Pelosinus fermentans DSM 17108: one gene and its partner. The main gene of each other region encodes a partner of the protein of the gene in region 2 in a complex. Links are inferred from orthologs where the notes say so. Each region holds a gene or a part of one and is shown on either strand. Other genes may lie near its edges.

Region 1 (2,924 bases), 3.0 Mb from region 2 along the record:
GAACAAATGTTTCCTGTAAAGCCATGGTATCCCTTAAACGCAGGAATCGCACCACGACCCTTAATATATTCTTCGGCTATTCTGTCCAGATCTAGCGTAGTGACCCCGGGTTTAGCGGCTTTTTTAACCTCAACCAACGTTTCTGCCACTATTTTACCTGCATCACGCAAGTAACTGATTTCTCGCTCTGATTTAAGGATGATCATACCTACTCGCCCCTCAGACTGTGAACTATATCAGCAAATACTTTTTCAATCGGCTGACGGCCATCAATTTCGCTATAAAGACCTTTGTCTTGATAGAATTCAATTAAAGGCTTCGTCTGGCTGCTATACACTGCTAAGCGTTTCGTAACCGTTTCTTCCGTATCATCAGCACGCTGATAGATTTCACCATCGCATTTATCACATTTACCATCCTTTGTGGAAGGGTTAAATAGTACATGGAAGGTAGCGCCACAACCTTTGCAGATACGACGCCCCGTCATGCGACTAATTAAATCTTCCACAGGAACATTAATATTAATAACGCGATTTAATTTTATTCCCAGTTCCACCAAGGTACTATCTAAAGCATCTGCTTGTTCAATCGTCCTAGGGAAGCCATCGAGAATAAAACCTTTATGACAATCAGGTTTAGCCAATCTTTCTTTCACTATCCCAATAGTTACACTATCAGGTACTAGTTGCCCGGCATCCATGCAAGCTTTTGCCTGCTTGCCAAGTTCAGTTCCTTCTTTTACTGCTGCACGAAACATGTCGCCAGTAGAAATGTGGGGAATTTGAAATTCTGCAACTAATTCTGCCGCCTGTGTACCTTTGCCAGCTCCAGGCGGTCCCATTAACAGGATATACATTGCGAAGCGACCTCCCTACTTCATAAAGCCTTGATAGTGACGCATTAAAACAATCGCCTCTATTTGCTTCATAGTGTCAAGTGCCACGCCTACCACAATTAAAAGGGCGGTACCGCCAAAATTTAACCCTGGAATATTTGTCACAGCTGCAATAAAGTTCGGCAGTATGGCAATACCTGCAAGAAAAATGGAACCTGCAAGGGTGATTCTGGTCATAACTCGATCCAAATAATCAGCAGTCGGTTTACCCGGGCGCAGTCCTGGAATAAAACCACCGTATTTTTTCATGTTCTCTGCCATATCCGATATGTTCAAAGTAACCGCAGTGTAGAAATACGTGAAGAAAATAATGAGCAGCGCATACAAAAATGTTTGCAGCGGTGTTCCCCACGCAAACCATCCTGCCACAGTTTTTACCCAGGCAATATCAACAAACTGGGCAATAGTTACTGGAAACATCAGCACGGATGACGCAAAGATTATTGGTATAACTCCCGCCTGATTTACTTTCAGTGGGATATGAGTAGAGTGACCACCGTAAGTTTTACGGCCAACTACTCGTTTTGCATATTGCACCGGAATTCTTCTTTGACCTTGTGTAATGGCAATTACCAAAACAATCATGGCCAAGGCAATAATTGCGAATAACAATACATTGAAGATATTAATGGTACCTGCGGTAAGATATTCATACAACATATACAAACCATCAGGTAATCTCGATACAATCCCGGCAAAGATAATCAGCGAAATGCCGTTACCAATACCTTTTTCAGTAATTTGCTCTCCAAGCCACATTAGGAAAGTAGTTCCTGCCGTAAGTGTCAATGCAATCAATAACGTAGAAGCAATACCTGGATTAATAATTGCTGCTTTTAGTCCAATCGCCATACCAATTGCTTGAATAAATCCGAGAAGAACAGTGCCGTAGCGAGTAATTTGCGTTAACTTTTTACGACCTTCTTCGCCTTCTTTAGACCATTGTTCAAAAGTTGGAACAACAATAGTAATCAGCTGCATAATAATCGAAGCATTAATGTAGGGTGTGATACTCATTGCAAAGATAGAAAACTTACTCAATGCTCCACCAGAAAACAAATCTAACAAGCCAAATAAGTTACCGCTGGTAAACATTTGTTCAATAACAGAAACATCGACTCCAGGAACTGGAATATGTGTACCAGCTCTGAATACTAAAAACATGGCTAGGGTAAAAACTACCTTTTGTCTAAGCTCAGTGATCTTTAGTATGTTGGACAGAGCAGAAAGCACTTAGACCACCTCGACTTTTCCGCCAGCTGTTTGAATTTTTGCTTCAGCTGACTTGGTAAAGCCATTAGCAATCACAGTAAGTGATTTAGTCAGTTCGCCATTGCCCAAAATACGTACGCCGTCACGAACATTTTTCAAAATACCACTTTCGATTAAAGCTACAGGGTCAACCACTGCACCGTCTTCAAAACGATTCAAGTCAGAAATATTTACTTCTGCATAGTCTTTTCCAAATTTATTGTAAAAGCCACGTTTTGGCAATCTACGGTAAAGAGGCATTTGACCACCTTCAAAACCAGCGCGAACACCGCCGCCAGCACGAGAATTTTGACCTTTATGACCCCTACCTGCTGTTTTACCAAGACCTGAACCCAAGCCGCGACCCACACGAGTGCGGACTTTCTTTGAACCAGGCGCAGGAGCTAATTCATGTAATTTCATTATTAGCGCCTCCTCTCAATTAGTCTTGTATTTCTTCAACTGTTACAAGGTGCTCCACTTTACGAACCATGCCGCGAATAACTGGAGTATCATCTTGCGTTACAAAAGTATTTGTTTTCTTAAGCCCCAGAGCCTTTACAGTAGCTCGTTGATCTTCTGGTCTGCCGATCAGGCTTCTGGTAAGAGTGATTTTGAGTTTTGACATTGTAAATTCCTCCTTAACCCAAAAGTTCCTGAACGGTTTTACCGCGAAGTGCGGCTACTTCTTCAGCACGTTTCAATTGCTTCAAACCTGTTAAAGTAGCACGTACCATGTTATTAGCATTAGAAGAACCAAGGGATTTCGTTAAGATAT
Region 2 (3,457 bases):
TTTCCCTACTGCTTCCATAGTCATTGCACATACTAAGAAAGGCAGAGTTGCACCAAGGAAAAGTCCAATGATAACCGTAGGCTCTGTTAAATTGATAACCAGATGACCATTTACCAATAATCCGGATAATTTAGGATTCTTAGCAACTTCTTCACCAAAAGCCGTAAAAAGAGCCAATGCTGTTAAGGCCGCTGAGCCAATGGCAAAGCCTTTGGCAATAGCAGCGGTAGTATTACCTACAGCATCAAGTTTATCCGTTGTTTTACGCACCTCTGGTCCCAGTTCTGCCATTTCAGCAATACCGCCTGCATTATCGGCAACTGGGCCAAAAGAATCCACAGCAACTACCATACCTGCTGTACACAGCATCCCCATGGCTGCCATGGCAATACCGTAAATCCCTGCCTGATTAAACGCTACCCAAATCGCTGCAGAGAATACCACCATAGGAAGACCTGTACTTCTAAGACCAGTGGCAATACCTGCGATGATATTCGTGGCAGCCCCCGTCTGGCAGGCATCAGCAATATGCTGTGTTGGTGCTTTGGCACTGGAAGTATAATATTCGGTAATCATACCAACCAGTACATTAACCACTAAACCTGCTACAATGGCGATAAATATACCAAAACCTTTGTCACCAAAGATCATGGTGGATAAGGCATAAGCCATGATCGCTGTCAAAAAGTTGGTGCTCCACAATCCCCGATTCAGAGCAGCTTGGGGATCTCCATCTTCGCCTGTCCGCACTAAAAATATACTGACAATGGCAGCAAAAATACCAGCTGCACCAATTAATAAAGGAAACAATACTCCATTGACGCCATATAAGGTATTTCCGATTAACATGGCGGCAATCGCTGTAGCACCATAGGATTCGAATAAATCGGCTCCCATGCCTGCTGTATCGCCTACATTATCACCTACATTATCAGCAATAACGGCAGGATTGCGAGGATCATCCTCTGGAATACCGGCTTCAACTTTACCAACTAAATCCGCTCCCACATCTGCTGCTTTAGTAAAAATACCACCGCCGATACGGGCAAAGAATGCAATGGCACTGGCACCAAAGGCAAAACTATTAATCACCACAGGATCACCGAAGATTATGTACAATACAGATACACCTAATAAACCAAGACCTACGACAGACAGACCCATAACTGCTCCCGCTCTAAATGAAACGCTCAATGCTTTATTGAGACTATGGCGAGCAGCTTCTGTCGTCCTTGCGTTGGCCTTGGTTGTTGAAGTCATTCCCACATAACCGGCAACTGCCGAAAATACAGCCCCTACTAAAAAAGATACCGCTAATCTATAACCATCAACAAAGAATAAAACGGCAAAAATAATGACAGTAAAAGGAATTAGCGTCTTATACTGTCGATTGAGATAGGCCATTGCCCCTTCAAAAATAGCCTGGGACAACTCCTGCATTCTTTCATTACCAGAACTTTCACTAAGCACGCTATTCATAAAATATGCCGCAAATAGTAATGCTACTATTCCGGCCAGTGGCGCAATATACAATAAGTCCATTATAACAATTCCTCCCTATATTAAACAAATTTCTTCGTCACTAAGGTCCGGTGCTAAATGGTTAGGCATATACTTCTACATACTTTAATTGTACTGCATTACCTGTTCTATAAATTGTCGCATATCTGGTCCCGTATTGAAATGTTTAGCTCATCAGTTTTACTAAAATCAAAGTGATAATAGCAAATAACCCACCAAGGAACATGGTGATTTTGGATAAGGCTGCATCTAATCCTTTTTTCTGACCGCCTCCGAGTACACTATCAGCTCCTCCGCCGATTGAACCTGCTAGTCCTCCTCCTTTGCCTGACTGCAACACAACAACGGCAATCAATGCGATACAAATAATGGCTTCTAAAATCATTAAAAATGTAACCAATGTAATTATAACCCCCTAACATGTCTAGTAATTTTATTGTAACATACTCAAAATCAAATTGACAATGTTTTAACCACTTATTATTAAAATCTCCAGTATTTTGAATACATTTACTGCTACTTCTCCCATTATAGACAAAAAGCGCCTTGTCTATACCACCTAACAAAACATTTTGAAACGCGAAGATGCAAAGAGAATGAAGAACACGAAGTAAACATCATATCCCCTTCGTGATCTCAGTGTCCTTTGCATCTTCGCGTTTCCGTTGTTTTTACCCCAACGACTTCTTTTCCATCATAGATTCTATCGTAAATATAAAAGCACCGAACGGGCAGCAGTGCAGGCTGCTGACAGTTCGGTGTTTTTTTAAATAAACAATTATTTTAAGTTATAGAATACTTTGCGGCCTTTGTACTGGGAAATGGTGCTCAATTCTTCTTCAATGCAATGAAACCTCCATTTATTATCTTGCGTTAATTTCGCCGCTGTAAACTAGTCCGCGGGCTGCATCTACTGTTACAACCGCACCATCGGTTAAGCGTTCCGTAGCACCATCTGCACCCACAATCACCGGTATGCCTGCACTAATGCCTACAATTGCTGCATGTGAGGTCAAGCCACCTTCTTCTGCTATCACAGCTGACGCTTTGGCTGCATATTTTGCCGTTTCATCATCTACATGGGAAACCACTAGTATTTCGCCTTCTTTAAATTTGCTCTGCACATCTTTGATGGAATGGGCCACGCAAACTTTACCCGTTACGGCTGTTGCACCAATACCAACGCCTCGTAATAAAATGTTGCCTACTACATGCACGCGAATCATATTCGTTGTTCCTGTGCCCGTTGCATGAACACCAGCCGTAATTACAACTAAATCACCTTCATTGACAATTCCGGAGGCAACTGAACTGTTAATATCATTTTGTACCATTTCATCACTATTCTTTGTTGCTGATCGCAGCACTGGCTGTACACCCCATAGCAGAAGCATTTTTCGAACGGTTCTTTCATAAGGTGTTACCGCTACAATGTGAGCCAAAGGACGGTATTTGGATACCATTCTGGCACTGTAGCCGGTTTGGGTATCGGTAATAATGGAGGCTGCATTAAGTTCGTGTGCTACTTGTACCGTTGCATGACTGATGGCTTCTGTTGTGGTACGTTGGGTTAACACGCCTTTATTATGCAGGATTTCACTGTATTTTAACTCTTGTTCCGTACGTACTGCTATTTTGGACATCATTTGTACCGCTTCTACTGGGTAATCGCCGCTGGCTGTTTCACCACTGAGCATGATGGCATCCGTTCCATCCATAATGGCATTGGCAACATCACTGGCTTCTGCACGGGTAGGGCGAGGATTGTTGATCATTGATTCCAGCATTTGAGTGGCCGTAATAACAGGTTTGCCTAGTTTATTACATTTTTCAATGATCATTTTTTGTACCAATGGCACTTCTTCCGTTGGAATTTCTACTCCTAAATCACCTCGGGCAACCATGATTCCATCGGATACTTTTATGATTTCATCAA

The links. Proteins that work in one complex are often made in the same cells at the same time.
Region 1: the proteins of secG (region 2) and secY are in contact, whole or in part, in a crystal structure (PDB 5AWW), measured with the Thermus thermophilus proteins. The link is inferred for Pelosinus fermentans DSM 17108 from one-to-one orthologs. Residues at the interface, in WP_223903268.1 of Thermus thermophilus: Tyr5, Ile9, Tyr12, Leu13, Ala16, Leu19, Val20, Val23, Leu24, Gln26, Glu27, Pro28, Gln30, Gly31, Ala32, Asp34, Leu35, Met36, Gly37, Gly38, Ser39, Ala40, Asp41, Leu42, Phe43, Ala45, Arg46, Val48, Tyr53, Thr56; in WP_096411648.1 of Thermus thermophilus: Leu14, Gln16, Arg17, Phe20, Ile34, Pro35, Pro37, Ile72, Arg108, Arg109, Asn112, Gln113, Arg116, Ile117, Ile120, Pro145, Gly146, Trp147, Phe152, Phe155, Val156, Val159, Thr160, Val162, Ala163, Gly164, Ala166, Leu167, Trp170, Glu173.

The regions. Positions count from the first base shown.
Region 1 is NZ_AKVN02000001.1:4,147,748-4,150,671, forward strand. It holds secY (preprotein translocase subunit SecY), read right to left. Parts: upstream 2,129-2,924; coding sequence 872-2,128; downstream 1-871. Other genes in the region: map (type I methionyl aminopeptidase), read right to left, coding at 1-206; FR7_RS19080 (adenylate kinase), read right to left, coding at 209-856; rplO (50S ribosomal protein L15), read right to left, coding at 2,129-2,569; rpmD (50S ribosomal protein L30), read right to left, coding at 2,589-2,774; rpsE (30S ribosomal protein S5), read right to left, coding at 2,788-2,924. UniProt on the Bacillus subtilis protein: The central subunit of the protein translocation channel SecYEG. Consists of two halves formed by TMs 1-5 and 6-10.
Region 2 is NZ_AKVN02000001.1:1,144,520-1,147,976, reverse strand. What follows is about bases 305-3,004. They hold secG (preprotein translocase subunit SecG), read right to left. Parts: upstream 1,922-3,004; coding sequence 1,688-1,921; downstream 305-1,687. Other genes in these bases: pyk (pyruvate kinase), read right to left, coding at 2,385-3,004; FR7_RS05040 (sodium-translocating pyrophosphatase), read right to left, coding at 305-1,542. Also shown: more of FR7_RS05040, read right to left, coding at 1-304; more of pyk, read right to left, coding at 3,005-3,457. UniProt on the Bacillus subtilis protein: Involved in protein export. Participates in an early event of protein translocation.